3 regions of the Bradyrhizobium sp. LB8.2 genome follow, and region 3 is predicted to be linked to each of the others. Evidence: predicted binding sites of a transcription regulator. Region 3 holds the regulator's gene; each other region holds the start of a gene.

Region 1 (10,328 bases), on a different contig from region 3:
CGTGATCCCGACCATCGCAACACGTTCGACCGCGCCGACCGCCAATCCGGCCGCCGCGCCCAAAGCGAAGCTCGTCTCCGGAGGGTCGTGCCATGTCAAACAGCCTCTCACTTTCGACGCAAGCAACACCGGCCGCGACGTCTGATCGCCCGGTCGCCGATCCCAACCGTGCGAGTGCCGCGACCTGGATCGCCGTGCTTGCCGCCATGATCGGCTCGTTCATGGCGATCCTGAACATCCAGATCACCAACGCCTCGCTGCTCAACATCGAGGGCGGCATCGGCACCGGCGCCGACAACGGCTCCTGGATCTCGACGTCTTATCTGATCGGCGAGATCATCGTGATCCCGCTGACCGACTATCTGAGCCGCGTGTTCTCGTTCCGCCGCTACATGCTGGCGAGCGCGGTACTGTTTGCGGCGTTCTCCGTCGCCTGTGCCTTCACCCACGATCTGCCGTCGATGATCGCGATGCGCGGCTTGCAGGGCTTTGCCGGCGGCGTGCTGATCCCGATGGCGTTCACGCTGGTGCTGACCAAGCTGCCGAAGCCGCAGCAGCCCGTCGGGCTCGCGATCTTCGCGCTGTCGGTCACCTTTGCGCCGGCGATCGGTCCGACCATCGGCGGCTATTTCACGGAAAACTACGGCTGGCGCACCATCTTCTTCGTCAACGTGATCCCGACCGCTGTCATGGTGAGCGCGCTCTATCTGACGCTGGAGCGGCAGAAGATGCAGCTCGGCCTTCTGAAGGATGGTGACTGGGCCGGCATCGTCACCATGGCGATCGGTCTGTCGGCGCTACAAGCCGTGCTCGAGGAAGGCAACAAGGACGACTGGTTTTCCTCACCCTTCATCATCAAGCTGGCGGTGATCGCGGCCGTCAGCCTCACGCTGTTCATCACGATCGAGCTCACGATCGAGAAGCCGCTGATCCGGTTGCGCCTGCTGACCCAACGCAATTTTGGCTTCGGTACCGTTGCCATGACCATGGTTGGCTTCGCGTTGTTCGGCTCGGTCTACATGCTGCCCGCCTATCTCGGCCAGGCGCAGGGCTACAATGCCGAGCAGATCGGCAATGTGCTGGCATGGACCGGCCTGCCCCAACTCGTGCTGATCCCGCTGATCCCGAAACTGATGCGGCGCTTCGACACGCGTTATATCGCGATCACCGGGCTTCTGATCTTCGCCTACAGCTGCTTCATGAACACGGCGATGTCCCCGGACTATGCCGGCGACCAGCTCTGGATCCCGAACATCGTGCGCGCCGTGGGACAAGCCATGGTGCTGACGCCGCTGACCTCGGTCTTGACCGGCGGCATCGCACCGCAGGACGCGGCAGCGGCCTCCGGCATCAGCAACATGTTCCGCAACCTGGGCGGCGCGATCGGCACGGCGACGCTCGCCACCATCATCACCAAACGCGAGCAATTCCACTCCAACATCATCGGCCAGTCGGTCACGCTCGGCCGCGAGGAAGTCCGCACCCGGATCGCGCAGATGACCGAGTACTTCATGACGCACGGCGTCCCCGATCCGAACGCCGCGCGCGAGCAGGCCATCATCGCACTCGGCAAGACCGTGAAGCGCCAGGCGCTGGTGATGGGTTATTCCGACACGTTTGCCGTGATCGGCGTGGTGCTGGTGCTCGCCGCGATTGCGGTGCTGCTGACGCGGCGCGTGAAGGCGGCTGGCGGGCCGGCGCATTAGGACCTCGCCCATCACTCGCAGTTTGTCGCAGCTATCAGGCTTGACGGCCGCTTCTTTTTATGTTCCCTTTTCGTTCTTATCTATTTTAAGTTGTGTAAGGGGCATTTGATGAACGAAATTGTGCCGATTCAACTCGTCCTGCATAACGACGGAGACGTTCCGCGCGAGTTTTTCGTCGACCTGTTGCGCCGTATCTTTGGCAAGTCGGAGGACGAGGCAGCCTCCGTCATGGCCAGCATCGAGAAGCACGCGACCGCTGTCTGTGGTCCTTATCCACCATCCGTTGCGGACGCACTACTGGAGTCTGCCCGGCGGCGCATCGCCTTCGCCGGCCATCCTCTCCTGATTACGAGCGAAACGGCGAAGCCGTGCTGCGGGCTTTGCGACCAGCCTACCGCAAAATCGGAAGTTCATTTGACGAACCGCACAGTCTGGCTGTGCGCCGAGTGCGTGCTCGCTGCAGCAGCCGCATCCCAAGAACTACCCGAGGAAGAGTTCAACTATGCGTTCGGTGTTTTGAATTGGCATTTCTCCGACATCTCGCGTAGCCAGCTCGTAACCACGGTCCGCCAGTTTCCCGGCCACATGCGAGCAGACGTCCAGACTGCCATCGACCGCCTATTCGCCTCGCCGATCCGGTTGCTAGGCATCGCCGAGAATCGTCACGAAACGGTATCCATGGCCCGACTGATGCAGAACGATAATTTCGCGGTGGCGATTGCACCACTTCAGTACAACGACGTGGACATTGGCGAGCAGGCACCGGCCAAGTGCCTCGACAATGGTCTCTGGCTTTGCTCTGCATCCGGCCTTCGCTACGCGGTGCTGCTGGCCGTTCATCGGGAATATAGCCGCGAGACCGGCGTGCGGATCGAAATCATGGTGCCGGCCGGGGTCGCGGGAGCAGCACTTGTCCAACAATGCTTCACCGCACTGGAGGACGCAGTGCAGGCCGCGCGCACCTATCGCGGCAAAATTTTATCGCTCGATGTCGATTCCGACTATCGCGGCCGTTCTCGCGGAATCACAGTGCACAGACTTCCCTCGGTCGGGCGTGACGAGGTGATCCTGCCCGAGCAGACGTTGCGACTACTCGATCGCAACGTATTGAACTTCGTAGGGACGCGAGACATGCTGCGCCACCTCGGGCAATCGACCCGCAAGGGCATTTTGCTCTACGGACCGCCCGGCACCGGCAAGACACACACCATTCGCTATCTTGCGACCCATCTGCCCGGACATACGACGCTAATCATCACGGCTGAGCAGATCGGCCTGCTCGGCGCCTATATGAATCTTGCCCGCCTCTTGCAGCCCGCCATGGTGGTTATCGAAGACGTCGACCTGATCGCACGGCAACGCGAGAGCATGAGCGGCTGCGAGGAACCGCTGCTCAACCGGCTCCTCAACGAAATGGACGGCTTGAAGCAGGACGCTGACATCCTGTTCCTGCTGACCACCAACCGTCCCCAGCAGCTTGAGGGCGCTCTCGCCGGTCGTCCAGGTCGGATCGATCAGGCGATCGAGGTGCCTCTTCCCGACGAGACCGGCCGCGGCAAGCTCGTCCGGCTCTACGGCAAGGGGCTGCCACTCGAGGACGCAGTGATCAGCGAAGCCGCCCGCCGCAGCGAGGGCACGAGCTGTGCCTTCATCAAGGAGTTGATGCGACGGCTGGCGCAGGCGAGCCTCGCGCGCGATGGCGGTAACTCCGTCATTTCCGCCGATATCGACGAGGCTCTCGACGACATGTTGTTTTCCGGCGGGCGGCTGAATGCACAGTTGCTGGGAGGCGCACAGGCGATGGCGGCGGGATGAGACCGCCGCAACCGCGGTCGGCGTCCCCGGACCTCACGGCGCGCAGGTGAAGCTTGCCGCCTCCGTCACCGGGCCGCTCTTGTAGTGCGGCCAGGCCGGCCAGCGGCACAGCGGCAGCGCGCGAAGCGTCGCAAACGACGGTGCTTCGACCTTCTGCTCGGCGACTTCGAGGTCGCCGGGCGCCTTGCCCTTCTCGACCCAGTCGACCAGCGCGCTCAGCATGTCGACATTGGCCGGCGCGCCGGAGCCGACATGGTCGACCCCGGGCGCGGTGTAGAGCCGCGCGAATTCGGCCGTCTCGGCCTTGCCGAGCTTGCGTTCGACGCTCTCGAAATAACGGATGCCGGCATAGGGGCTCTGCGCATAGTCGGCCATGTGCTCGAGCATGATCAGCCGGCCGCCGCGGCTGCGAAAGCGGCTGAGATCGGGATCGGTGGAATCCATCAGGCTGGAGACCTCGAGCAACCGCGCCTTGTGCTGTTCGGGCTTGTACGTCGTCACGTCGAGCTTGGGATCGCGCGCGAACACATATTGAATCCCGCCGGCGCCGTAGATCCAGGCGATGCCGTTATTGGCCGCAGGCGGTTGCGCGGGCGGTGCCGTGCCGAGCCACCACGCGACCCAGCCGCCAGTCGGGCCAACCGCGGGCGTGTCCTCACCCGACACGCCCCAGCCCGGATAATCGTCGAGGCCGTTGGCCAGCGCGAACGGGAATTTGTAGGTGGTATGCAGCGTATCGATCGCCTTGATCTGCGCGTCGGTGAGGCACTGGTCGCCCGTCTTACCGCTGGTGCAGCGCAGGGTCTCGACCTTGAACGCCGCCTTGCAGGCGACGGGGTCCTGCACCAGCGCGTCATCGGAGCCGTCGGCCTTGTCGCAAGCGGCCCGCACGGCGTCGCCCACGAGCTTCACCTGCTTCGGATTGATCCAGCCGTCGCCCATGGTCGCGAGACCCGAACGGGTGCCGGCATGCTGCAGCCCGACCCAATTGATGACGGGCACGCGCGCAAAAATGCCGTCGAAATCGTCGGGATAGCGCTGCGCCATCGTCAGGCCTTCGCGGCCGCCTTCGGACGAACCCATGAAGTACATTTTCTCAGGCCTTTTGGCGTAGGCGCGCTGCATCAGTGCGACGGCGGCATCGCGCACCTTCTTGTAGGCGCGATGGGCGAAATTCTCGAAGGCTTCGTCGTTGAGCGCGAACAGTTGCGGCGGTTCGCCCGGCTTGGACTCGTGGCCGGAGTCGGTGCCGTAGGTGACGAAGCCGCGCGCGAGCGGCGACGGCTTGTCGAAGGGGTAGGCCGGCGGCAACGTCAGACCGGTGATCAGCACGCCGTTGAAGCCGCCGCCGCCATATTGCAGCGAACGGCCGTTCCATTCGACGGGTAAGTTGACCTGAAACTTGATCGGCGGCGCCTTGGGATCGCTGGGATCGATATGGCCGAGCACCTTGCAGAAGCCGGGATTAGCGGGCGTGACGCGCCCCGACGGCGTCGGGCCGCGTTCGGCCACGGCCAGTTGCGACGGCGCCTGCAACGTTGCGGAATCGATCTTCACGGCATCGGTCCCGCCGACGAGGCCCTTGCAGACCGTGTCTGCATCCTCGGCCATGGTCGCTGCCGACGCGCTGCTTGCGCCCAGCGCAGCTGCCGTACCTACAAGCAATGCACACAGCTTCGCACTCGCTCGCGTCATCGTTTCCACCCCGGCCTGTTGCGTTCGACAGTTGGCCGCATTGAATGCAACCTTCGCTCCTCCGTCAATCGCTCATGCCAGAATTCCGTTCAGAACGATCCCAACGCGCCGCCCAAAACGATCACGGCCACCAGCGCCAGCAGCGACGTCACGATGCCGACCATCACGATGTCGAAATAGCTGTCGCGATGGGTCAGGCCACAAATCGCGAGCAGGCTTACCACGGCACCATTATGCGGCAGGATGTCCAGCGTCCCCGAGCCGATCACCGCGACGCGGTGCATCAGCGAGAGGTCGACGCCGGTGCGCGCGGCAAGGTCGACATAGGTCGGGCCGAGAGCGTCGAGCGCGATGGTCAGGCCGCCCGACGCCGAGCCGGTCAGCGCAGCGAGAATATTGGTCGCGACCGCGAGCGAGACCAGCGGACCGCCTTCGATCGCAAGCACCCAGTCGCGCACCGTTTCGAAAGCCGGCAGCGCCGCGATGACCGCGCCGAATCCGACGAGGCTTGCAACGCTGAGTGCGGGCAGGGCCGATGCATTGGCGCCGGCGTCCATGGTCTGCCGCAACGAGGGAAGCCGGGTCCAGTTCAGCACGATGGTCGCGACGATGGCCGCGCCAAGTGCGACACTGACCGACCATACGCCGGCGACCGCGGCCAACGATATTCCGCCGAAGCGCTGCTCGCTCAGATACGACACATCGAGCCGCGGCAACACCAGGAGTGACATCACGAGATTGACGGCCACGACGACTGCAAGTGGCAGGATGGCGCTCGCCACCGGAGCAGCCCCGTCGCTGCGGCGACCGTGCCGGATCTCGGCCGGATCGAACTCGCGTGCGGTCGTCGCGCGCTCGCGGACCAGCTCGTCATCGGCGGCGTGCTCGGCCGCGCCCCGCACGTCCTCGCCATAACCTTCTCCGGCACGGCGGGCCGCAGCCTCGGCTCGCTGCAGCCACCACAGGCCTGTGCCGAGCATGATGAGGGACGCGACGATACCGAGGCCTGGCGCGGCAAACGGCGTGGTGCCGAAGAACGGCATCGGGATCGCGTTCTGGATCGACGGCGTGCCCGGCAGGGCCGACATGGTGAAGGTCGACGTCCCGAGCACGATCGCGGCCGGAATCAGCCGGCGCGGAATCGCGGCCGCGCGGAACAGCGACTGGGCCATCGGAACGATGACGAAGAACGCGACGAACAGGCTCACGCCGCCATAGGTGACAAGCGCGCCGGCCAGCACGACCGCGAGAATCACGCGTCGCTCGCCGAGGCATTGCGCCATGAAGCCCGCCACGGCCCTCACCGCGCCGCTGTCGTCCATCAACTTGCCGAACACGGCGCCGAGCATGAAGATCGGGAAGAACTGCGCCAGAAACCCCGCCGCATTCACCATGAAGATCTGGGTCAGGTTCGCGAGCAGCGGCTCGCCCCCGAACAGCGCCGCGACGAGCGCAGCGAACGGCGCGAGCAGCAGGACGCTCCAGCCGCGGAAGGCAAACAGGACGAGCAGACCGAGCCCGACGAGAATACCGAGAAGACCCACGCCTCAGCACTCCGCCAGGAGGACGTCGAGATCGGCGGTCGAACGCTGGCCGATATCGGCGCCGTGCTCGTCCAGAAACGTCTGCGCCGCCAGACGTCCCTCGGCGCGCAGCATCGAGACGAACTCCCATTCCGCGTTGAGCTTCGACGACGCCCCGAACTTCGCCAGCATGTCGCTCTTGACGCGGTGGGTCCGCATCTTTGCCCAGCGCGCGCCCTCGCCGCTGCCGGGGTCCGCCGCCTGGCGCAGCAGCGCGATCATGCGCAGCTCCTTCATCAGCGGCGAATTGAACGAGATCTCGTTCAGACGGTTGAGAATCTCCGCAGCCGTCCGCGGCTCCTCGAACGTTTCAGTCGGATTGATCTGCACCAGGATGGTGTCGTGCGCATCGCTCTCGCGCACCAGCGGCGTGATCGTCGGGTTGCCGGCATAGCCGCCGTCCCAATAGGGCTCGCCGTCGATCTCGACCGCCCGGAACATGGTCGGCAGGCAGGCCGATGCCAGCAACACATCCGCCGTGATCTCCGCGTTGCGGAAGATGCGTCCGCGCCCAGTGCGCACCCGCGTCGCGGTGATGAACAGCTTGATGGGTGAGCTCGCGAGCCGCTTGAAATCGATGCTCTCGGCCAGCACTGCGCGCAGCGGATTGTAACCGGTCGGATTGAGATCGTAGGGCGACAGCACCCGCGACATCAGGTCGGTGAGGATGTAGAAGGGCGACGTGTCGAGCGTCCAGCGCCCCATCAGCCGGTCGAGCGGCGAGCGCTGGAGCGGACTGAAGGCCGCGGCCTTCGAAACGCGGCGCCAGTATCTTTCGAGCGCGTCGCGCGCGCCCTCGGCGCCACCCGCGATCCAGCCATCCGCCAGCACGGCCGCATTCATCGCGCCCGCGGATGTCCCGGAGATCGCGGCGATGGTGAGCCACTTTTCTTCCAGGAGACGGTCGAGCACGCCCCAGGCGAAGGCGCCGTGCGAACCGCCGCCTTGAAGCGCGAGATCGATCAGTACGGCGTCCCGTTCCATGGCGGCACTCACGCAACTGAAACTCAAATTCGACGCGATTTGTCACACGTCGTCGAACACCATGGCGTACTGTAGGGAGCTTTTGCTGCGAGATGCAACTGGAACGTGGGACCTCCCGCGACCTAGCCTAGTGCTCGAACACCAGCCGCGCGCCGACCGTGCCGTCGAGGGCGCGGATCTGCTCCAGCAGCGCGCCTGAATCCTGGCCGCCGAGGTCGGCGTCGAGCACGACGTAACCGAGGTCGCCGGCGGTCTCCAGATATTGCGCGGCGATGTTGATGTCGCGCTGGAGGAAGACCTCGTTCAGCCGGCGCAGCATGCCGGGCACGTTCCGATGGACGTGGCTGAAGCGCGCGCCGGAGGGACGCAGATGCAGCTGCACCTCCGGGAAATTGACCGCCCCCGTGGTCGAGCCGGTGATGAAAAAATCGACCAGCTTGCGCGCCACCTCGCCGCCGATGCGCTCCTGCGCCTCCTCGGTCGAGCCGCCGATATGCGGGGTGAGGATGACGTTGCCGAGGCCCTGCACCGGGCTCTTGAAGCGGTCCGAATTCGAGGACGGCTCGACCGGAAACACGTCGATGGCGGCGCCAGCGAGATGGCCGTCGCGCAGAGCCGCCGCCAGCGCTTCGAGATCGACGACGGTGCCGCGGCTATTGTTGATCAGGAGGGAGCCGGGCTTCATCGCCCGCAGCTCTTTCTCGCCGATCATGCCTGATGTCTCCGGCGTCTCCGGCACGTGCAGGCTGACGACGTCGCTCTGCGCCAGTAGCTCTTCCAGCTTCTCGACCGGCTCGGTGTTGCCGTGGCGGAGCTTGTCGGTGCGGTCGAAATAGATCACGCGCATGCCGATCGCCTCGGCCAGCGTCGAGAGCTGCGAGCCGATATTGCCGTAACCGATAATGCCGAGGGTGCGGCCGCGTACCTCGCGGCTGCCGGTCGCCGACTTGTCCCAGCCGCCCTCATGCGCCGACACCGAGCGCGGGAAGATGCGCCGAAGCAGCATCACGATCTCGCCGATCACGAGCTCGGCGACGCTGCGGGTGTTGGAGAACGGCGCGTTGAACACGGGAATGCCGCGCTTGCGCGCCGCCAGCAGATCGACCTGGTTGGTGCCGACGCTGAAGCAGCCGACGGCGAGAAGCTGGTCGGCCGCCGCGAGCACCTCATCGGTGATCTGGGTGCGCGAGCGGATGCCGAGCAGCGACACGCCCTTGAGCGCCCGCCGCAAATCTTCGCCGTCCAGCGCCTTGGTCAGGCGCTCGACATTGGTGAAACCCGCGCTTTTGAACAGGTCCACAGCGCTGTCATTGACGCCTTCGAGCAGCAGCGCCTTCGCGTTCCGCTCAGGGCTTTGGCCTGGGGCTGGCATGAAATCTCCGTGGGTCACAGCTTTGCCGCAGCTCATAGACCGCGGGGGATACGCAGCACAATAGGGTTGGGATACGGGGATAAGATGGCGGGGGGATAGACCTGCTTAGCATCTCACTACTATCTCCGTCATCCTGAGGTGCGAGCCATGCGACGCAAAGCGTCGCGTGGGGAGCCTCGAAGGATGAACGGCCCCAGCCGGGCCGTCGCCCTTCGAGGGCCGCTAAGAAGCGGCCACCTCAGAGTGACGGTATCAGCGTCAGATCACGTAAAACCCGTGCGTTCCGTCAAGACGCAGTTGTTCGACCAGGCCGTATTCCCATTCGAGATAGGCCTGCATCGCACGCTCGGCAACGCCGGTGCCTTCATAGGGACGGCGGTAGCGGTGGGCGGGGTCGGGCTTGGGCAGGACGCGCGGCGGACCGATTGCGAGCGCGCCGTCATAGCCGCCTTCCCGCACATAGACCTCCCAGCCCATCTGCGCGAGCCAGGACGCCGTCATGTCGGCGCGGACGCCCTTGTCGTCGGTCAGAACAATGTGCGCGCCGCGCACCGGCGCCGCCATATCGGTTTCCTGGACGAGCTGGCCGCCGGGATAGTGGCGGAAGCCCGGAAGATGGCCTGCAGCATATTCTTCCGCGTCGCGCACGTCGAAGCGATAGAGCGTGCGATCGGTCTGCGCGACAAGCGCAGCCATCTCGCGCGCGCCGATATGGCGGACACCGGCGCGATAGGCGACATCGCGTGCATTGGCCGGGCCGCTTTCGAATGGGCCGATCGCGCCGCGCCGGTCGGCACCGTGGTCGAGCGTATGCCGCGCCAAGGTCCAGCCGATGGTGCCATTGCGCAGCGCGCGGACCTTGTTCGGCACGCTGGCATTGATCAGCGATTGCGTGCCGATGATCGAGCGGGTGCGGCCGGCGCAATTGACGATGATGGTGGTCTCGGCATCAGGCGCGGCCTGGCCCGCCCGCAGCACCAGCTCCGCGCCGGGCACGCTGACCGAGCCCGGAATGTTCATGGTGGCGTATTCGTCGAAGCGGCGAACGTCGAGGATGGCGATGTTGGCCTTGTCCGCGATGAGTTTTGCTACCTCATCGGCACTGAACGAGGGCGTGTGCCTGCGCGACTCGACCAGCTCGCCAAAGGCCTTGGAGTAGGAGTTGACGTCCTC
Region 2 (10,328 bases), on a different contig from region 3:
ATCGTGTCCGACATCGCGCTGAAGCAAGTCATCTTCAATGTGCTCGACAACGCCTACGAGGTCTCGCGCGACTGGGTCGAGCTCGTGGCCGAGCGCGAGGGCGATAATCTCGTGCTGTCTATCAGCGACCGCGGCGCGGGCTTTGCGCCGGAGATGCTGGCACAGCTCGGAAAGCCCTATCAATCGAGCAAGGGCCGCGCCGGCGGCGGGCTCGGCCTGTTCCTGGTTGTGAACGTCGTGCGCAAGCTCGGCGGCAGCGTGACCGCCGAGAACCACAGGAAGCGCGGCGCCACCGTCCGCCTCACGCTGCCGCTCGCAACGCTCGCGATCGGAGGCAGCTTTGACGCCTGACCGCTCGCTCATCGTCGTCGAGGACGATGCCGGGTTCGCGCGCACGCTGAAGCGTTCGTTCGAGCGCCGCGGCTACGAGGTCGTGCTCGCCGCCTCGATCGAGGACGTGCGGAAAGCTCTGGAGCAACGATCGTTCGGCTATGCCGTCGTCGACCTCAAGCTCGGCGGTGCCTCGGGCCTCGCCTGCGTCGAGCTTTTGCATACGCACGACCCGGAGATGCTGATCGTGGTGCTGACAGGCTTTGCCAGCATCTCCACCGCCGTCGAGGCCATCAAGCTCGGCGCATGCCACTATCTGGCAAAGCCGTCGAACACCGACGACATCGAAGCCGCCTTCAGCAAGGCCGAAGGCAATGCCGAGGTCGCGCTCGACGCGCGGCCGACATCGATCAAGACACTCGAATGGGAGCGCATCCACCAGACCCTGATCGAGACCGACTTTAATATTTCGGAAGCGGCGAGAAGGCTGGGGATGCACCGGCGCACGCTGGCACGAAAGCTAGAGAAGCGGCCGGTGAAGTGAGCCAGCGCCCCGACCAGTGCGAACCTAGGGTGGGTTAGCGTCGCGTAACCCACCTCTTTGTTTTTCGCGTGGAAAGAGAAGCGGTCGGTTACGCCTAGCGGACTGCGCAACGCGCAGCCGCGAGGATAACCCACCCTACGAAACCACGAACTCCGAACAAAAAGCCCGGCCAAACGGCCGGGCTTTTGAACTGTTGCGATGAACGCGAGACGCTACGCCGCCTCGTCGGCGACCGTGGTGCCGCCGCCGCCCTCGGTCTCGTCGCTTTCGCCCTCGGCGTCCGTATCGGCCTCGCCTTCGGCGGCTTCCGACTTGGCGCCGGTGCGGCGCGGGCTCTTGGCGAGCTGGGCCTCGATCTCCTTGACCGCTTCGGTCTCGGTCGAGTGCTGCACCACCGCGATCTCGCGGGACAGACGGTCGAGCGCTGCTTCATAGAGCTGGCGTTCGCTGTAGGACTGCTCGGGCTGCGACTCGGAACGGTAGAGGTCGCGCACGACTTCCGCGATCGCGACGATGTCGCCCGAATTGATCTTGGCTTCGTATTCCTGGGCGCGGCGCGACCACATGGTGCGCTTGACGCGGGCGCGGCCCTTGAGTGTCTCGAGCGCACGCTTCACCAGCGCAGGATCGGACAGCTTGCGCATGCCGACATTGGCGACCTTGGCGGTCGGCACGCGCAGCGTCATCTTGTCCTTGATGAAGTTGATGACGAACAGCTCGAGCTTCGCGCCGGCGATCTCCTGCTCCTCGATGGCCAGGATCTGGCCGACGCCGTGAGCGGGATAGACGACGAATTCGTTGGCCTTGAAACCCTGACGCTGGGTCACGACCTTCTTTTCCTCGACCTTCGGCGCAACAGCCGCGGGCTTCACGACCGGCTTGGCGGCAGCGACAGGGGCGGCCTTGGCAGGAGCAGCAGCAACCTTCGCCGCGGCTGGCTTGGCAGCGGGAGCCTTGGCAACAGCAGGTTTGGTAGCAGGCTTGGCAACAGGGGGCTTGGCAGCAACAGGCTTGGCCACGGTCGCTTTCGCGGCCGGCTTGGCAGTCTTGTTAGGCATTGCGCTTCTTTTGTTCTTCGAGGACTTTGCAGCCGGCGCCTTCGTCGCGGTCCGACCCTTGGATGCGCTACGGCTGGCCGCGGCGACTTTCTTGGCCACCTTGTGGGAAGCCTTCGCAGAAGTACTCTTTTTACGCGTTTTCTGTGACACAGCCTGTGCGCGGAAACTGCCACGCCCCTGTTCGACATCTGGTTTCACGGGAACCCAACGGGCCGACGGGGCTGACGAAGGGTTCGGTTTAATGTGCCCAATATAGCACATTTCCCGCAAAAATCAATGATTTAGGGGTCTTGAGGGCTGGTTTTCGGCGGTAGCGCCGCTATTAGGGTTAAGTTTGGGCCCGAATTAGTCGCCGGAGCCTGGGTTCGGAGAAAAATACTTGTCGAACTTGCCCTCCACGCCGTCGAATTCCTTGGCGTCGGCAGGTGATTCTTTCTTCTGGGTGATGTTCGGCCAGCTCTTGGCGTAGTCGGCGTTGACGGTGAGCCACTTTTCCAGGCCCGGTTCCGTGTCCGGCTTGATGGCGTCGGCGGGGCATTCCGGCTCGCACACGCCGCAGTCGATGCACTCGTCAGGATGGATGACGAGCATGTTCTCGCCCTCGTAGAAACAGTCGACCGGGCAGACCTCGACGCAGTCGGTGTACTTGCACTTGATGCAGTCTTCAGTGACGACGTAAGTCATCCAACGCTCCGAAAAGCTCTTTTAAAACTCGCGGCTTGCGTAGCGCGGATGGCCCGGCGCTGCAAGGTCGGCAACGGCCGATCATGACGGCTTTATGTGTCCGATCGACCAAGAAATGAATTCAAAGCGCAATTAATTGCGCTGAGAATTTGGATTGCCGTCACTGAACTCTTCGTAGAGCACACGGGCCGATGCGGCATCGCCGCGGCGCTCGTTGAAGGCTGCGACTTTCAAGACGCGCACGGTGCGATCGAGCGCGACGGTGAGCACGTCGCCGATCTTGACCGCATGCCCCGGCGATTTTTCGCGCACGCCGTTGACGCGGACATGGCCGGACTCGACGAGTCCAGCAGCCGAGGTCCGCGCCTTCACCACCCGCGCATGCCACAGCCATTTGTCGATGCGCTGCCGCTCGGTCGTGACTCTATTCCTTCTGACGCGTTTTCTTCACGCGAACCGCTCCGCACTTCGCTTGAAAACGCTGTGCTACTCCTTACGCCCGGACAGCTGCTCCTTCAGCGCGGCGAGCTTTGCGAACGGCGAGTTCGGATCGGCAGGACGATCGCGCTCGCGCGGGGTGGCGCTCGATGCGTAAGGACGCAGCGACGGGCCGCCCTGGCGGTCGCGGCCCTTGTCGCGGTCGCGGCCACGGTTGTCGCGGCCCTTGTCGCGATCGCCGCCGAACTTGCCCTTGTTGCGATCGCGATCCTTGTTGTCGCGGTCCTTGCCTTGATCTCGACCTTGGAGGCTGCGGTTCTTGTCGCCGCGCCCCTGTCCCTCCGGACGCGGCGCAGCTTCGCCACCGCCTTCGCGCGGCTTGCGGAAGTCTCTGCCGCCATCGCGACCGGAATCTCTGCGATGACCACCGCCATGGCGATGACGCTCGCCGCGCTTCTCGCCGTCGGCGGCCTGCGCTGCTTCGCCTTCGGCAGGCGCGGCGCCTGCTTCAGCACCCGCCTGCGGGCGCGGCTGGTTGTGGTGGCGCTGGTTACGATGGCGCTCGTGGCGCGGCTTGCGATCGTCGTGACGGCCGCTCGGACGCCAGACCTCGATGAGCTCGGGCTCGGCGGGCGTGGCCGCGGCCTCCACAGGCGCAGCGGCATCGGCCGACGCAGCGGCTTCGGCTGCAGCGGTCTCTGCGGGAGCGGTTTCGGCGGGAGCAGCTTCGGCAGCCTCGATGGGTGCAGCAACCTCTTCCACAGGCGGCGCGATGCCGGGAGCGTCTTCCGGCGTGACGGGGGCTTCAGGGGAAGCTTCGAGAGCCGGTTCTTCGTGCGCGGGCTCGTCGTGCTGCTCCATGCCGGGCGCGTCTTCGACGGTCACAGGCTCGGCGGCGGCTTCGATTGCGGCATCCGCAGACACGGCAGCGTCCTCGACCGGCGTTTCCGTCTCGGGCGTCTCGGCCGGAGCTTCGGTGCTTGCTTCAGCAGCCGGCGTCTCCACGACAACCGGCTTTGCCGGCAGCGGTGGGCGCTTATCCATGCGGTAGCCGAGCGCGCGCAGCACGGACGCAAAGTCCTCGCCGGCCGAGCCGGTGAGCGACGTCATCGCCTGCGTCACGACAAAACTGCGGCCGTCGAACGCGCCGGCGGGCTTCTCGCCCGACGCGTTCTCGCGCCAGGCCAGCGCCGGGCGGATCAGATCGGCAAGGCGCTCCAGGATATCGACGCGCACGGCACGCTCGCCGGCCTGCTTGTAGCCGAGCACGCGATAGGCATCGCGCGGCAGCTGCTTGTCGACCGGGAACGAGGTGCGGCCCGAACTTGCCAGATGCTGCGCGCCCGACAGCGCGGAGGGATCGACGTTGTCCTGCTTCAGCGCCCAGAGCAGGGCGGCCAGCGCACGCCCGGCCGGCTTCAGCAGGCCGGGGAAATAGATGTGATAGGCGCCGAAGCGGACGCCATATTTGCGCAGGACGGCGCGCGAGGGCTGGTCGAGGTCCTTCAGCTCGTTGGCGATCTTCTGGCGCTCCAGCACGCCGAGCGCCTCGACGAGCTGGTAGGCGATGCCGCGGGCGATGCCGGTGACGTCCTCGGCCTTCGACAGCTCGAACATCGGCCCGAGCAGCTTTTCGATGTGCGTCTTGAGCCAGAGGTCGAGCCGGGCCTGCACCTTGTCGCGGGGGCCGCCGGTCAGGCGTTCGTCGGAGATGATGCGGATGCGCGGATGCAGCGCGTCCTCTGCGGCAGACAGCCGCGCCACAGCGTCGCCGGTCCAGCGGATCATGCCTTCCGAGGTCAGCACGAACTGCTCGTCCGGCGCGTTGCCCAGTTTTTCGGCGCGCGCGTTGATCTCGCCGGCGAGCACGGCCTGCGCTGCCGCCTGCAACGCTTTCGCATCGGAGCCGGCTTCCGCCGCATCCGGTGCAAAGGTGAAGCCATCGAGGCGGCCGATGACATGGCCTTCGACGATGACTTCGCCGGTCTTGCCGATTTCAGTATTCAAGCTCGTGTTCTCCCGCAGGCGGCGCATCAATACACTGGTCCGGCGATCAACGAAACGCTCAGTCAAGCGTTCATGGAGCGCATCCGATAATTTATTTTCGACCTCGCGGGCGATTCCCTGCCAGCGTTCGGGGTCTTTCAGCCAGTCCGGGCGGTTGGCGACGAAGGTCCAGGTGCGAATCTGTGCGATCCGGGCCGAGAGCGTGTCGATATCACCGTCGACGCGGTCGGCCTGGTCGATCTGGGTCCTGAACCAGGAATCGGGGATGCAGCCCTTCTGCATCAGGAAGCCGTACAGCGTGGTGACCAGCTCGGCATGGGCGGCCGGCGACAATTTTCGGTAGTCCGGGACCTGGCAGGCCTCCCACAGCCGTTCCACGGCCTCCTTGCCATGCGCGACATCGCGCACCTCGGCGTCGCGGGCGGCATGGTCGAGCACGCGCATGTCCTCGGCGATCGGCGCGCGCGTCAGCGCCTCATGGCCGGGGCCCAGGTTCAGGGACACCTGGAGCGCTCCGAGCGAGGCGAAGTCCAGCTTCGAATTGCGCCATTGCAAAACCTTGACCGAATCGAAGGTGTGGTTCTGCAGCGCGTTCACCAGCTCGGGCTCGAACGGCCCGCAGCGGCCTGTGGTGCCGAAGGTGCCGTTGCGGGTGGCGCGGCCGGCGCGGCCGGCGATCTGGGCGAATTCGGACGGTGTCAGGCGGCGGAACTGGTAGCCATCGAACTTGCGGTCGGAGGCGAAGGCGACGTGGTCGACGTCGAGATTGAGGCCCATGCCGACGGCGTCGGTGGCGACGAGATAATCGACCTCGCCGTTCTGGAACATCGCCACCTGCGCGTTGCGGGTGCGCGGCGACAGCGATCCCAGCACCACGGCGGCGCCGCCATGCTGACGGCGGATCAGCTCGGCGATGGCGTAGACCTCGTCGGCCGAGAAGGCGACGATCGCGGTGCGGCGCGGCTGGCGCGTGATCTTGCGGTCGCCGGCGAATTCCAGCTGCGACAGGCGCGGCCGCGTGATCATGGAGACGCCCGGCAGCAGCCGCTCGATGATCGGGCGCATCGTCGCTGCGCCCAGCAGCAGCGTCTCGTCGCGACCGCGGCGGTTGAGGATGCGGTCGGTGAAGACGTGGCCGCGCTCGAGATCAGAGGCGATCTGCACTTCGTCGACCGCGAGGAACGAGACGTCGAGATCCCGCGGCATCGCCTCGACGGTGGAGACCCAGTAGCGCGGCGATTTCGGCTTGATCTTCTCCTCGCCGGTCACAAGCGCGACGGCATCGGGGCCGACCCGCGCGGCGATCTTGTTGTAGACCTCGCGCGCGAGCAGGCGCAGCGGCAGCCCGATCATGCCCGAGGGATGCGCGAGCATCCGCTCGATGGCGAGATGGGTCTTGCCGGTGTTGGTCGGCCCGAGCACCGCAGTGACGCCGGCGCCGGGAAGCCGCTCGGAAGCGAAGGGGGAGGAGGAAAAGGGCATCTCAGAGATTAGGTAATGGCGATTGGGGCGAATGTCAGTGCTGTTTTGGGGCGGGCCGGAGGCTGGGCCTTGCTCCTCATCCTGAGGAGCGCGTCAGCGCGTCTCGAAGGATGAAGGCCCCGGATGGTGCCGGGCCCCTCGCCCTTCGAGACGGCCGCTTACGCGGCCTCCTCAGGGTGAGGGGATCAAGCAGCGGAGAATATGGTGACGCTCCCCAAACCCCGCGCAACTGTCTCACTTTGCGACGCTTTTCCCTGTGTCTTTAAGCTTCGGAACGAGTTGAGAACGAATCGCGGCCGAATCGCAGACCCCCCATGAGTCCTGTTCCGTTCACACAACATGTCGCGGGAGACTTATTGACTGCGCACTAGATGGAGTTTCGGGCTGCCGCACAAGCGACGTTTCGGTGGCGCGTTCCTTAAAATTGGGGATGGCGTGGAGTCGAATCAGAATCGGCGAGGAGTCAAATGGATTCCCTGTTCAAAGGCCCCTCCAAAGCAAAACCGCGAAAACAACCCCATGCACAGTAGGCAAGTCTTTGAAATCACTTGTGTTTATTTTCGCCAGAAAGGGCGGGGCGCCAGGCCTATTGCGTCTTCGCGACCCGCGGCGGCTGGGCTGATGTGATGAAGCTGGTGGCTTCCAGCATCGCAGGCCCGAGCGGCGTCGGCACTTTCAGCCAGAACGGGACCAGGACGCGCGTGCCCGCCACCGGCGCGAACGCGATCTCGATGTTGCGCTGGGCGGCGAGGTATTTGATCACGGGGCGGTCGGGGATGTAGCCGGCCACGGGCACGAAGAACAGCGAGCAGACCACGACCGGGCCGTGATAGCCCTTCTCCGCCTTCACGGTCTCCATGCGTTTGAAATCGAGCTTGAGCTCGTAGCGCATGCGGCCGTCGAACACGGCGGCGCTGCCGTGGCAGGCGTCCGGCGACAGCACGTCGCCGGTGCCGGGCACGCGCACCAGCGAGGCCGTCATCGGATCCCAGACGCCACGGCGATGCGCATCGGTGACGACGATGCGGTCTGCATCGACCGGGGGCTCCGGCACGATGGCGAAATCCTTCACATTGCCCTTGTCGAGCGTGATGCGGATTTCCTCGGTCTTTTTCGAGGTGGTGGTGGAGGCCTGGTAGCCGGTCGCGACCAGCGCGCCGTTGACCACCCGCCCCTGGCTGGCGCCGGTGCCGGACCCGCCCGCGAATGACTTCAGCAGCCCCGTGGTGCCGCCCGAGGCGGCTGCGGCGAACACGTCGTCTCCGATATCGATGTTCCAGGCGCCTCGGCCGACGGGAATGCCGGCCAGCGAGGCCTCATATTGCGCCTCGAGCTTGCCCTGCGCCGCCGCCGGCTCCGCCGCCCATGCCAAAACCAGCCCGCACAAGGCCGCCATGGCCAGCCGGCCGGCAGAGCGCAGATCGCTTGCGCGCGGCTCCGTTGAGCGCAGGCCGGGCGCATGATGAGGCGTTGTGAGCACGAAACAATCCAATCGGAGCGCGAACGGTTGTTACTTAAGCCAAATACCACGGCAAGCAATGTGTCCGGGCATGTCCGCTTCCGAACTCCACTGAACTCTTCGGGTGCGAATACGCCCTTTATGTGATGGTAAGGGGCTTGAAACACTGCCGTTTTGGTGATCGGGGGATCGCTCCGGGCTCCAGTACCTCTCCCGCTTGCGGAAGAGGTCGCGCGAAGCGCGGGTGAGGGTTTTCTCCTCTCGGAGACACTGCCTGTGATAACGAGTGCCCCTCCGCGGAGGTACCCCCACCCCGGCTCTCCCCCGCAAGCGGGAGAGGGGGTGGACCGCCGCCGGCGTGGAGCACGAAACCCGCCCCAAAACCTTGACGGCTCGCCCCTTCCCCCCTATACGTCCGCCCGCTCCCTGCAAGGACAGAGAATTTGCCCGTGGCGCCCCGAATGGCGGCCGCACATCGTTGGGAAAGATTGAGGATTTTACCATGTCTCGCCGCTGCGAATTGACGGCCAAGGGCCCCCAGGTCGGCCACACGGTCAGCCACTCCAACATCAAGACCAAGCGCCGCTTCCTGCCGAATCTGGTCAACGTGACCTTCATCAGCGAAGCGCTGGGCCGCAACGTGCGCCTGCGCGTCTCCACCAGCGCGATCAAGAGCGTCGATCACAATGGCGGCCTCGACCCCTTCCTGATCAAGGCCAAGGCCGCCGTGCTGTCGCCGCGCGCCCTCGAGCTGAAGCGCGCCATCCAGAAGAAGGTCGGCCCGACGCCTGCGCCGGCGAAGAAGGCGAGCTAAGAATTTTCGAATTGGGCGGGGGCTTGCGTCGCGAGGCGTAGGTTTAGCCGAGTAGAGTTTTGCATTGCGGCCGGATCGGAAGATCCGGCCGTTTTTGTTTTGGGGGGCTGCATGTTCGCCAAAAGTGCAATTACGAGAAGTTGTGTTATGAGGTAACTCTCGCGACAATTACTAATCATAATTCGCCTGGGGGAGACGTGGGGGCGGTCAAGACCAAATCGTCGATCGAGAATCTGCCGCTGCCTTCGCCGTGGCCCAATGCGAACGCCAGGCTATTAGGAGTGGGAGCTGGTCTCCCAGTCGACCCACTTGATCGACTAGGACAATTTAGTCCGAAGGCATTTGAGCGTTTTACGCTTGAGTGGGCTTCCGGCTATCTGGCGTCAAAAGTTCCAGACGTATACGAAGTCCAGCAGCGGCCGGCGACAAGGGACGCGACGTAATCGTTTGGTTCGATCCACCGTCGTCCAACCCGCGACGTTGGTCACTGTACCAGTGCAAACACTACGACAGCAAACTTGGGACAGGCGTTGCCGCTGCGGAGATTGCAAAGGTTCTCCATTATACATTCATAGGCGACTATTCCCCGCCCAAGGAATATTGGTTTGTAACGCATCGAGGCGTTACCTCTGACTTTCAGGACCACGTGGATCAACCCGAGAAGCTTCGCGCTTACATTCTGTCAGAGTGGGCTAATCGATGCGCAACCGAAATAACCTCGAAGCAAACGATAGGGCCTGCAAGAAAATGGGAGCCTCTGCCGTCAAAATTGCTCTTGATGTTTTGCAAAGAAGTAGAGGGCGTTCTAAAGGAGTGGAATTGGAAAGGTGAAGGGCGAGTTGAATTTGATGAGTCAAGCTATGACATAGTTGTCGACGGACAATCTCGACAGTCGCACGGCAAGGGTTTTCGCGCGATCCTCCATTCAGCATTCGTGCTGGGGTTGTTGAGATATTGTGGGAACAACAACCGACCTCACCTTGGTATGGTGCTCATTGATTCACCTCTTACGAGCTACAAAAAGGGGACTGTTGGGGACGGACATGATGCGCCGATAGACCCTGGGATGGAGAGCGGATTTTGGCGCTCGTTGACCGGCTTCAATACCAATTTGCAGCTGATCATCCTGGAAAATAAGGAGCCACCAAAAGATGTCGCAGCTTCCGTCCACTATGAGTGGTTTGCTGGAGAAAGTGCATTGAAGGGCGAGCGCGTCGGTTTCATTCCAACCTAGCGCCCATCAGCGGCCATCCTTCGAGACGCCTGCCTGCGGCGGGCCCTCAGGATGAGATCTGGTTGTCACCTGCGACGCGCGCGATGACAACGGACCGCGGTCCATCGCTTCAAGACCCTACCCCCGAAAATCAATACTCCGCAGCACGATCCCGGGCGGCGTGCCCTCGAACTCCGTCGCCTGATACTTCCGTTCCACGCAGGCTTCGATGCACTCGCGCAGGCGCACGAACTGCTCTTCGCGCTCGGCGGGTCTGGCGCGCACGCCCGGCGCTAGCG
Region 3 (10,328 bases):
CGCGCTGGCGCAGGCCGAGCGCAGTGTTTTCCGAGGTGAAGTCGGTGCAGGCAGGTCCTGACCTGATCAATATGGCCGCAACCATCTCGTTCGACCTTGCCGGCGAACGTCCCGATTTCTCGGTCAAGATGAGCTGGGTCATCATTCGCGAGGACGGCGACTGGAAGATCGTCAATCACCACGCCTCCTCGCAGGCGCCGCTGATCTGACGAGCGGGGGGCACACGGCTTCGTCATTCTCGTGAGAGAACGAACATGCGCCCCGCGCGTTGGGGTGGGTCCAACAAGGAACCCACCATGCAGAACATCGCAGAGCATATGGAAGTCATCGGTGCCGACGGCGTCCACGTCGGCACCGTCGACAAGGTCGAAGGCAATCGCATCAAGCTGACCAAAAAGGACAGCGGCGAGGGCAGCCACAAGGGCCATCATCACTTTATCGACAAGGGCCTCGTCGCCGATGTCGAGGGCAACAAGGTCCGGCTGTCGGCCAAGGCGGATGTCGCCGTGACGATGGAAGAGGAAAAGTAGCGGCTCGGCCCTTTCGTTCCTGATCCGTACCGCTATCCGCCCGCCTGCACGTTCCGGTAGCTTCGGCCTTCGTTGCGTATCGTCAGGTGCAGGGAATGGCGGAGCCGGGCCGGCCGGTACGGTCGCAGGGGATCGCGGGGACTTGGCCCGCAGGCCGCGCTGCGTCCGCGGGCGGCCTTGCGCCTGCGGGTCTCGACCTCTGGACATCGCTGGTCGAGATCCTGCGCGCATGGGTACGCGGCGAGGCTGGCGCCGGGCGGCTGTTGCCGTGGGTGCCCGTGGCTTTCAGCTGCGGCATCGCGCTTTATTTCTCCGCCGATCATGAGCCGGTGCTGTGGGTCGTTGCCACGACCGCCGTCGCGCTCATGCTTGGCGCGGCTCTGTTGCGGCGGAGCCGGCTGTTCGCGCCGGCGATCATGATCGCGGCGGTCGCGGCCGGCTTTACCGTCGCGACCTGGAAGACGGCGCGCATCGCCCACCCGGTGCTGGCAAAGTCGCTCTACTGGGTGTCGTTGTCGGGCTTCGTCGAGGCTCGCGACATCCGCGAGCGCACCGACCGTTTCGTGCTGCGCGTTACCGCGATGGAGGCGCAGCGCAGCGACGTCAGGCTCGAGCGCGTTCGCCTGTCGGTCCGCAAGGGCACCGCGCCGGAGGTCGGCAGCTTCGTGCAGTTGAAGGCGCGGCTGATGCCGCCGCTCGCGCCGGTGCGGCCCGGCAGCTACGACTTTTCGCGTGACATGTTCTTCCAGGGCATCGGAGCCTCCGGTTTTGCAATGGGCGCAATCACGGTGGCGGCGCCGCCTGAGACTGGCGGCTTGCGGCTGCGTTACGCAGCCTTCATGCAAGGCCTGCGCGATGCGATCGACGCGCGCATCCGCGCCACGCTCGACGGCGACAACCGCGCGATCGCGACTGCGCTGCTCACCGGCCGGCGCGATGCGATCACCACGCCCGTCAACGACGCGATGTTCATCTCCGGCCTCGGTCACGTGCTCTCGATCTCCGGCTACCACATGGCAGTCGTTGCCGGTGTCGTGTTCTTTGCGGTGCGCGCGCTGCTGGCTCTGATCCCGGGACTGGCGGCCGGCTTCGCCATCAAGAAATGGTCGGCGGCCGCGGCACTGGTCGCTGCTGCGTTCTACCTGCTGCTGTCGGGCGCGGAGGTCGCAACGCAAAGATCGTTCTTCATGACTGCAGTGGTGCTGATCGCGGTGATGGTCGATCGCCGCGCCATCACCTTCCGCACGCTGGCGGTGGCCGCCCTGATCGTGCTGGCAGTCGCGCCGGAGGCGCTGGTGCATCCGAGTTTTCAGATGTCGTTCGCCGCGACGCTCGGGCTGGTGGCGCTGGTGCAGATCGGCATGCCGAACCTGTTCGCATCGCCCGATCATTCGGCGACCGCGCGCGTTGCGATGTGGGGCGGGCGCGAGATCGCGATGCTGTTCATGGCTTCGCTGATCGCGGGACTTGCGACCACGCCCTATGCCGCTTTCCACTTCCACCGCGTCACCCCGTTCGGCGTGCTCGCCAATCTCGGTGCGATGCCGGTGGTCTCGGCGCTGGTGATGCCGGCGGGGCTGCTCGGGCTGCTTGCGGCTCCCTTCGGGCTCGATAGCGTGTTCTGGTGGCTGATGGGGATCGGCATCGACTGGATGGTCGTGGTCTCGCGCTGGGTCGCGGCATTGCCGGGCGCGATCGGCCGCATCCCGGCTTTCGGCATCGCGCCGCTGATCGCGGCGAGCCTGGGGATCATCGTGCTGGGCCTGTTGCGCACGCCGCTGCGCTGGTCCGGCGCACTGGTGCTGCTGGTCGCGATCCTCTGGGGGCTGTCGGTGCGGCAGCCCGACATCCTGATTGCCGGGGATGGCCAGAGCGTCGCGGTGCGGGGCAAGGACGGACATCTTCACCTGATCAAGACGAGCAAGGATAGCTTTTTGCTCAAGGAGTGGTTGGCTGCCGACGCCGATCCGCGCGATGCCGCCAGCGCCTCGCTGGCCGCCGGCGTGTCTTGCGATGAATCCGGCTGCGTGACGCCGCTCGCCGATGGGCGGCTGGTCGCGCTGGCACTGCGCATCGACGCGCTGGCGGACGATTGCAACCGCGCCGCGCTGGTGGTGACGGCACGTCCCGCGCCGCCCGATTGCGCCGCGATGGTGGTCGATCGACGGCGGCTCGCGAGCCAGAGCGCGCTGGCGCTGACGCAGCGTGGTGACGGCTTTGCAGTTCAGGCGGTGAGGGAAAGAGGCACGAGCCGTCCCTGGTTGCCGGCCGGCTCAGGCGAAGGTGATTTCGACGGCAGTCTTGCGCCGAAAGCGATCCCGCCACGCAGCAAGGACGCAACGCCGGCGGAAATCGATTTGCAAGCCGACGATTAATCGGATCGTGCGGAGAGATGCAGTCGGCTGGTGCATCCGATCGGATTCGCTGGACGCAAACCACACCACCTCGCCGGCCACGGCCGGCGATTGCAAATCAATCCTGGCCTCCGATCCCGTGGCCGGAGGGCGACCGTGTCAGCCGATCGGCAGGCGCGTGATGGTTGGCTGCCTGTTGGCCATGATCTGCGGCTTGTGCTCGCGCTCGCCGGCCGGCAGCGTCACCGGCAGTTGCAGCACGGTCGCGCGCTGTCCTTCGACAAGCTGGGTCACCAGCACGTATTTGCCGTCGGGGAATTCGATCGCGTCATGATGGCGGTCGGGAATGTGCGGATCGATCTTGCCGAACTTGCCGACACGGGAATTGATCGTGCGTGTCCAGATCCAGCGATTGTCGTAGCGGATGTTGTCGGCGAAGGCGAGCTCCGTTCCCGGCAGCAGGCAGACGGCCACAGTCGGATCGGCTGCGGACGCAAAACCACGCGTCGAGGTGCCGCGGAAGGTTGTCGTGACGACCGTCTCGCCGACTTCGGCGGGGCGCGACGCGATGGCATGCAGGCTGTAGTCACACATCGGGTGCTCCTCATGCTGGGATAGCAACCGGCGTCTCTTATCGAGGCGCAGGCCCCTATCAGAGTGGAAACACACAAGCCTCTGCTTGGTTATGGGCAAATCTGCGGCTGGTTTCCGCACGCCGCGATCACATTATCTTTCCCGAATCGGCGAGGAACAAAGCCTGCTCCTGGGCATTTCGGTCGCGCACGTCAGCGGCCGGAGATGCCCTTGCGCATGACGTCTCCTCAAACCGGAACGCCGCGAAGCCTCTGGGATGCTCGGCGCGGCGTGTCGAGGATGGACCGCCGGAGATGCGGCCGGATAATCTGTGCAGAACCAGGATGACTATCCAGCCGGAGCGGGCAATCCGTCCACTCCAATTGGAATTGCGTGACTGCCGTACAGGCTCAGTACTTTCGGTACAGCCCGATCAGCTTGCCCTGAATTTTCACCCGGTTCGGCGGCAGGATGCGCACCTCATAGGCGCCGTTGGCGGGCTCGAGCGCGATCGATGCGCCGCGGCGGCGGAAGCGCTTGAGGGTTGCTTCCTCGTCGTCGATCAGCGCCACCACGATGTCGCCGGTATCGGCGCTCTCGTTGCGCTGGATCAGCGCCATGTCGCCGTCGAGGATGCCGGCCTCGACCATAGAATCGCCGCGCACTTCGAGCGCGTAGTGCTCGCCCGAGCCAAGCATGTCAGGCGGTACGCTGATAGTGTGGCTGCGGGTCTGCAACGCCTCGATCGGTGTGCCGGCCGCGATCCGGCCCATCACCGGCACCGCGACCGGACGTTCACCATCGTCCGCGGGCAGGCTGGAGCTCGCACGCACCTTGCCGAGATTGCCCTCAATGACGCTCGGCGTGAAGCCGCGGCGGCTGCCGGCGGCGGCCTGGAGCTCGGGCAATTTGATGACCTCGATCGCACGGGCGCGATTGGGCAGGCGTCGGATGAAGCCGCGCTCCTCGAGCGCCGTGATCAGGCGATGGATGCCCGACTTCGAGCGCAGGTCGAGCGCATCCTTCATCTCGTCGAAGGAGGGCGGCACGCCGCTTTCCTTCAGACGTTCATTGATGAACCGCAGAAGCTCGTATTGTTTGCGCGTTAACATCTCGACCAAAGTCTCCAGGTTGATGTCGTTCGATTCCGAGACGCTGAATTCAGCAATAAGCCGCTACACGCTCGAAACAAATCATGAACGGACACTATATGTTCGATATGTGTTCCGCAACTGCTTAATTTACCGTGAACAGAGCGAAGTTCGCGGAACATGCGTTGTCGGGGCGCTCACACGGGGAGCCGCAACACCTCGCAAGGTGTGCCTGCTTCGGCTTTCGGCGCGAACGGTGCGCGCACGAGAAGTACCTGTGCCGCAGCGAGATTCGCAAGCAGCGAAGAGTCCTGATGGTTGACGGGAAGGGCAACGCGCGTGCCGTCGTCGCGCTCCTCCAGATGCGCGCGCAGATAGTCCTCCCGCTGGTCGTTGGCGCCGACGTCGCGGCCGAGCACGGCGCGCTCGCGGCGATGGTGAATCACTGAACGGCCCGAGAGAGCGCGAATCAGCGGCACCAAGAACAGGAAAGCGCAGACGTAGGACGACACGGGATTGCCCGGCAGGCCGATCACCTCCATCGCGCCGAGCCGCCCGTGCATCATCGGCTTGCCCGGCCGCATCGCGATCTTCCAGAACGCCATCGTTATGCCTTCGTCCCTCAGCGCCTGCTGGACCAGATCGTGGTCGCCGACCGATGCGCCGCCGGTCGTGATCAGGATGTCGGCTCCGCTCTCGCGGGCGCGTCGAATGCCGACGGTGGTGGCCTCCAGCGTGTCGGCGGCAATACCGAGGTCGATGGTCTCGGCGCCCTCGCTGCGAGCGAGCGCGTGCAGGGCGTAGCCGTTGGAATAGACGATCTGGCCGTGACCGGGCGTGGTGCCCGGCATCACCAGCTCGTCGCCGGTGGCGAGGATCGCGACCTTCGGACGTCGGCAAACGGCGAGGTGCGGGTGATTCATCCCGGCCGCAAGCGCGAGGTCGCGCTCGGTGAGACGGCTTCCCTTGCGCAGGAGCACGTCGCCCTCGCGGAAATCGACACCGGCGGGCCGGATGTGCCGTCCGGCGATCGCGGCTTCCTTGATCGTGATGCGCTTGCCGTCGGCGACCGTGTCCTCCTGGATCACGACGGCGTCGGCGCCGTCGGGAACGACGCCGCCGGTGAAGATCCGCACGGCCTCGCCGGCGCCGACCGTTCCCGCGAACGGCCGACCCGCCGCGACCTCGCCGATGACGGTGAGCTTCGAATCGATCGTCGCGGCATCGGCCGCGCGCACAGCGTAGCCATCCATCGCCGACATCGCTCGCGGCGGCTGCGTACGCCGGGCCGCGACGTCGCGCGCGAGCACGCGATGGTAGGCTTCGTCGAGGGCAACCATCTCTTCGGGCAGCGGCTCTGCACCCGCCAGCACAGCGGCAAGCGCACCAGAAACCGGCATCAAGGCCACGGCGAAAACTCCTGCTCGGCACGTTCGGGCGAATGTTCCGCAAGTCTTCTAGCCGAGCGCGGGCGCAGAGGCAAAAACAGCTGAGCGGGGACAGTCATCCCGCTGCTTCACATTGTTCTGGAAGGCAAGATCAAGCCCGTCGCGGCATGATCCGGAGAACGAGACAGATCGGCAGGAGAGTGACCATGGCAGGGACGAGAATGACGAGCGCCCCGGCCAGCGCCGATCAGGTCCCTGTCTGCTCGGGACTTACGTCGGGCGCCTTCGACCCCTGATCCTTGTCGGGAAGCGGATCGGCCTGGGATTTCAGGTCGGCGGCCTTGCTCACGAGCTTGGCGGAAAGGTCCGAGTCTGAAGTTGTCCTGGCGAATTCAAGAAGAAGAGAGGCCTGCTTGGTGAGGTAGGTCTTGCCCAACACGATGATGCATCCGTCCGTAGAAGTCCCAACGGACTCAAGAGTCCGGAGGGTGGCATTCCGTTCCCGGAACTCTGTCTAAAAATGCACAAAGTGTTTGGTTTTTCGTCCCCGGGTGAAATTGTTCCGGATCGGCAGGTCGGCTTGCCTGGCAATGCGCCAGGCCGGCGGTCAGATCCCCAGCGCCTTGAGGGCGATCCCGACGTCACGCGGCGAGGTCACATGCACCGCCGTCAAGCCGCGCGCCCGCGCGCCTTCAATGTTCTCGGCAAGATCGTCGAAGAACACGATACGCCCGGCGGGCACGCCGATCGCAGCAACGACGTGGTCGAAGGCCTCCGCATTCGGTTTGCGCAGGCCGATGCTGGACGACAAATACAGCTCGCGGAAATGGCGGAGGACGTCGGCATATTCCTTCGAGAAATAGTCCACGTGCGGCCGGTTGGTATTGGAGAAGACGTAGAGCGGCATCTGCTTCGCTGCCCGCGGCAACAGCTCGGCGATGTCAGGCATTTCGCCGGTGAAGATCGCGTTCCAGCCTTCCAGGAACTGCGCGTCCGAAATGCCGATTCCGAGCGAATCTCGCAACGAGGAGAAATAGTCCTCGTCACTGAGCTTGCCCACCTCGTGCAGCCGATAGGCTTCGCTGTCCCGCACGTAGCGCGCGACGATGGCATCGGGCTCGCAGCCGGCATGTCCCGCCCAGCAGGCGATCGCCTTGGAGAAATCGATATCGAGCACCACGCGGCCGAGATCGAACAGAAGCGCATCCGCGCTGCCGGGAGAGAGCGGTGTCATTGCGTCCTTTCACTCAGTATCGATATGGCTCGTGGTCGAACAGCGGAAACGCGCTGAACACGCTCGGCGCGTTGGTTGCGGTCGCTGCATGGAGGCAGGATTTGTCGACCTCGGTGAACGAAGTCGCACCCAGCAAGCCGAGGCAACGCAGCACTTCGTCCTCGAGCAGCTCCAGCATGCGCGCCACGCCGGCTTCGCCGGCCGCCGCCAGTGCCCAGCATTGCAGCCGGCCGATGCCGACGAGGTCGGCGCCCGCCGCTATTGCCTTGACGATGTCGGTGCCGCGACAGACACCGCCATCGACCATGATTTTCGCGCGGCCCTTCACGGCATCGACGATCTCGGGCAGCACGTGCATGGCGCCGCGACCGTGATCGAGCTGACGGCCGCCATGGTTGGAGACGTAGATCCACTCGACGCCATGATCAATCGCGATCAGCGCGTCCTCTGGCGTCGCGATGCCCTTGAGGATCAGCGGGATCTTGAACTTGTCCTTGATCATCTTCACCGTCCGCCACTCCAGGCCCTTCTGGAAATCGCCGCCGGTGGCGCGCAGGCGGCTCTCGCGAACGTACCGCTTGGCGATGTCACGCTCGCGACGGCTGTAATGGGCGGTATCGACGGTCAGGCAGAAGGCGGCATAGGCGTTCTTCTCGGCCCGGCTGACAACGTCGGCGACGAAGGCATCGTCGCCGCGCACATAGAGCTGGTAGAGGCGCAGCGCGCCAGGTGCCGCCTCGGCGGTCTTCTCGAGGCCGGGCTCGGACACCGAACTCAGCATGTGCGCCGCACCGAAAGTGCCGCAGGCGCGTGCCACGCTCGCCGCGCCATCCGGATCGAAGATTTCGAGCGCGCCGACGGGGGCGAGCACCACCGGCAGGCGCATCGTGCGGCCGAATTGCTCGACCGAGCCGACGACCTTGCTGACATCGCGCAGCACGCGCGGGCGGAAGGCGATTTCGTCCAGCGCCATGCGGTTGCGACGCATCGTGGTCTCGGTCTCGGCGGCGCCGACGATGTAGTCCCAGGCGTTCTGGTTCAGATTGGCGCGCGCCTTGCGAATGAATTCGTGCAGGTTCTGGAACGGCTCGGCGCTGGCGCCGAGTTCGACGTTCCTCTCCGGCCGGGTGCGGGGCGCGTCATTCATTGTTGTCCTCCCGAGAATTTGAACTCTTATTGTCATCGCCTATCGTGTCCGGCCCTCCAAAACCATCCTAAAATCGCATAGCTGCGAGGCGTGGGCCGGCGGACCGATTCCCGTCTTGCGCGAAACGGTTTCGGAACGTTGCCAAAAGTTTAGGCCCGGGCGAAGGGATTTTTTACGGTCTAGCCGCCGGCGTGGTATCTCGGCCTTGAAGAAACCAGAATGGTATTGTGAACAGCGGGCTGGATCGCCATTTGCATGGCGCAGCCGAAGCCCAAAGCAAAAAGGCCTGTCTATCCATGCGGAAAACCCTGCTGTTCCCCTTGGGCGCGCTCACCGGCGCGTGTCTGACCCTTTTGGTAGCCAGTCCGCACGGCGGCGTATGGGCAGCACGGGCGGCAGCGAGCGCGGATGACGCCTATTCCCAGCTCAATTTGTTCGGCGAAGTATTCGAGCGGGTGAAGGCGAGCTATGTCGAGAAACCCGACAATGCCAAGCTCATCGAAGGTGCGATCACCGGCATGGTGACCGCGCTCGATCCGCACTCGCGCTACATGAACGACAAGGCCTGGACCGAGATGCAGGAGACCACCTCCGGCGAGTTCGGCGGGCTCGGCATCGAGGTCACGATGGAGGAGGGCCTCGTCAAGGTCGTCTCGCCGATCGACGACACGCCGGCGTCCAAGGCCGGCATCATGTCGGGCGACCTCATCAGCAAGATCGACGGCGATGCCGTGCAGGGCATGACACTCGAGCAGGCCGTCAACAAGATGAAGGGCCCGGTCGACACCCAGACCAAGCTCACGATCGTGCGCAAGGGGGCCGACGCCCCGCTCGACGTCGCGATCAAGCGCGAGATCATCCATGTGCGCCCCGTCCGCTTCCACGTCGAGAATGGCGATATCGGCTATATCCGCGTCTCCTCGTTCAACGAGCAGACCACCGACGGCCTGAAGAAGGCAATCGCGTCGATCTCCAAGGACATCCCGCAGGAGAAGCTCGTGGGCTACGTGATGGACCTGCGCAACAATCCGGGCGGATTGCTCGACCAGGCCGTGTCGGTGTCGAGCGCGTTTCTGCAGCGCGGCGAGGTCGTCTCGACCCGCGGCCGCAATGCGGAAGAGACCCAGCGCTTTACCGCGCACGGCGGTGACCTCACCAAGGGCAAGCCGCTCGTGGTTCTGGTCAACGGCGGCTCGGCTTCGGCCTCCGAGATCGTGGCCGGCGCGCTGCATGACCACAAGCGCGCGACCATCATCGGCACGCGCTCGTTCGGCAAAGGCTCGGTGCAGACCATCATTCCGCTCGGTGCCCGCAACGGTGCGCTGGCGCTGACCACGGCGCGCTACTACACGCCGTCGGGCCGCTCGATCCAGGCCCAGGGCATCGCGCCCGACATCGAGATCCTCCAGGACGTGCCGCCTGAGCTGAAGGGCCGGATGGACACCATGGCGGAGTCCCAGATGCGCGGCCATCTTCAGGCGGCCGATGGCACGGAGCAGACCGGATCACAGTCCTATGTTCCGCCGGAAGAGAAGGACGACAAGGCGCTACATACGGCCTATGACTTCCTGCACGGCCAAACCGCGAATGCTGTCGCGGCCAAGCCTGCGCCGAAGGCTGCGGTGCCGAACTAAGTCTCGCGATTCCAGACATCGATCGCCCGGGAGTGGATGACCGCTCCTGGGCGAATTCGTTTGGGACGCTGCAACGACGCGACTTCCAGGTTCACATCGGTCAAGCGCTCGGTCTCAACTGCGTCATGGCAACGCCGGACATCGCGAGCAGCCCGCCGATGATCAACTTTGAGGTCATGTGTTCGCCAAGAAACAACACGCTCGACATCAGGGCGAACACCGGAAGCAGCAGACCGAAGGGGGCGACGCGACCCATCGAGCAACGCCCGATCAGCCAGAACCAGAGTCCAAACCCGACAATTCCTCCGATGAAAATCGTGTAGGCGAGTGCCAGCCAACCACGTCCATCCGCGGTGACAAGGCTCGCGAGTTGTCCG

Evidence for each region. Region 3 encodes LexA, which represses DNA repair genes until DNA is damaged. Its sites were predicted from a motif close to TGTTCNNNNTGTGTTCNG; they were not measured.
Region 1: the regulator LexA is predicted to act here: its motif matches at 1,767-1,784, upstream of ABIB06_RS24175 (ATP-dependent Clp protease adaptor ClpS).
Region 2: the regulator LexA is predicted to act here: its motif matches at 6,814-6,831, upstream of ABIB06_RS20965 (helicase-related protein).

The regions. Positions count from the first base shown of each region.
Region 1 is NZ_JBEPQV010000021.1:87,553-97,880, reverse strand. Features, by position in the region: gene ABIB06_RS24185 (HlyD family secretion protein) at 1-145, shown strand, start outside; gene ABIB06_RS24180 (DHA2 family efflux MFS transporter permease subunit) at 93-1,706, shown strand; gene ABIB06_RS24175 (ATP-dependent Clp protease adaptor ClpS) at 1,815-3,521, shown strand; gene ABIB06_RS24170 (tannase/feruloyl esterase family alpha/beta hydrolase) at 3,555-5,216, opposite strand; gene ABIB06_RS24165 (GntP family permease) at 5,306-6,760, opposite strand; gene ABIB06_RS24160 (patatin-like phospholipase family protein) at 6,764-7,783, opposite strand; gene serA (phosphoglycerate dehydrogenase) at 7,911-9,155, opposite strand; gene ABIB06_RS24150 (rhodanese-like domain-containing protein) at 9,414-10,328, opposite strand, start outside.
Region 2 is NZ_JBEPQV010000017.1:43,428-53,755, reverse strand. Features, by position in the region: gene ABIB06_RS20990 (ATP-binding protein) at 1-351, shown strand, start outside; gene ABIB06_RS20985 (response regulator transcription factor) at 341-874, shown strand; gene ABIB06_RS20980 (CarD family transcriptional regulator) at 1,087-1,932, opposite strand; gene fdxA (ferredoxin FdxA) at 2,278-2,616, opposite strand; gene ABIB06_RS20970 (RNA-binding S4 domain-containing protein) at 2,749-3,018, opposite strand; gene ABIB06_RS20965 (helicase-related protein) at 3,103-6,543, opposite strand; gene ABIB06_RS20960 (DUF3108 domain-containing protein) at 7,130-7,939, opposite strand; gene rpmB (50S ribosomal protein L28) at 8,505-8,816, shown strand; gene ABIB06_RS20950 (hypothetical protein) at 9,586-10,050, shown strand; partial or broken gene ABIB06_RS20945 (DUF1488 family protein) at 10,168-10,320, opposite strand.
Region 3 is NZ_JBEPQV010000028.1:12,086-22,413, forward strand. Features, by position in the region: gene ABIB06_RS28175 (nuclear transport factor 2 family protein) at 1-209, shown strand, start outside; gene ABIB06_RS28180 (DUF2171 domain-containing protein) at 297-530, shown strand; gene ABIB06_RS28185 (ComEC/Rec2 family competence protein) at 626-2,905, shown strand; gene ABIB06_RS28190 (hypothetical protein) at 3,044-3,478, opposite strand; gene lexA (transcriptional repressor LexA) at 3,868-4,569, opposite strand; gene ABIB06_RS28200 (molybdopterin molybdotransferase MoeA) at 4,746-5,957, opposite strand; gene ABIB06_RS28205 (hypothetical protein) at 6,184-6,375, opposite strand; gene ABIB06_RS28210 (HAD family hydrolase) at 6,544-7,170, opposite strand; gene ABIB06_RS28215 (alpha-hydroxy acid oxidase) at 7,184-8,317, opposite strand; gene ABIB06_RS28220 (S41 family peptidase) at 8,614-9,951, shown strand; gene ABIB06_RS28225 (DMT family transporter) at 10,052-10,328, opposite strand, start outside.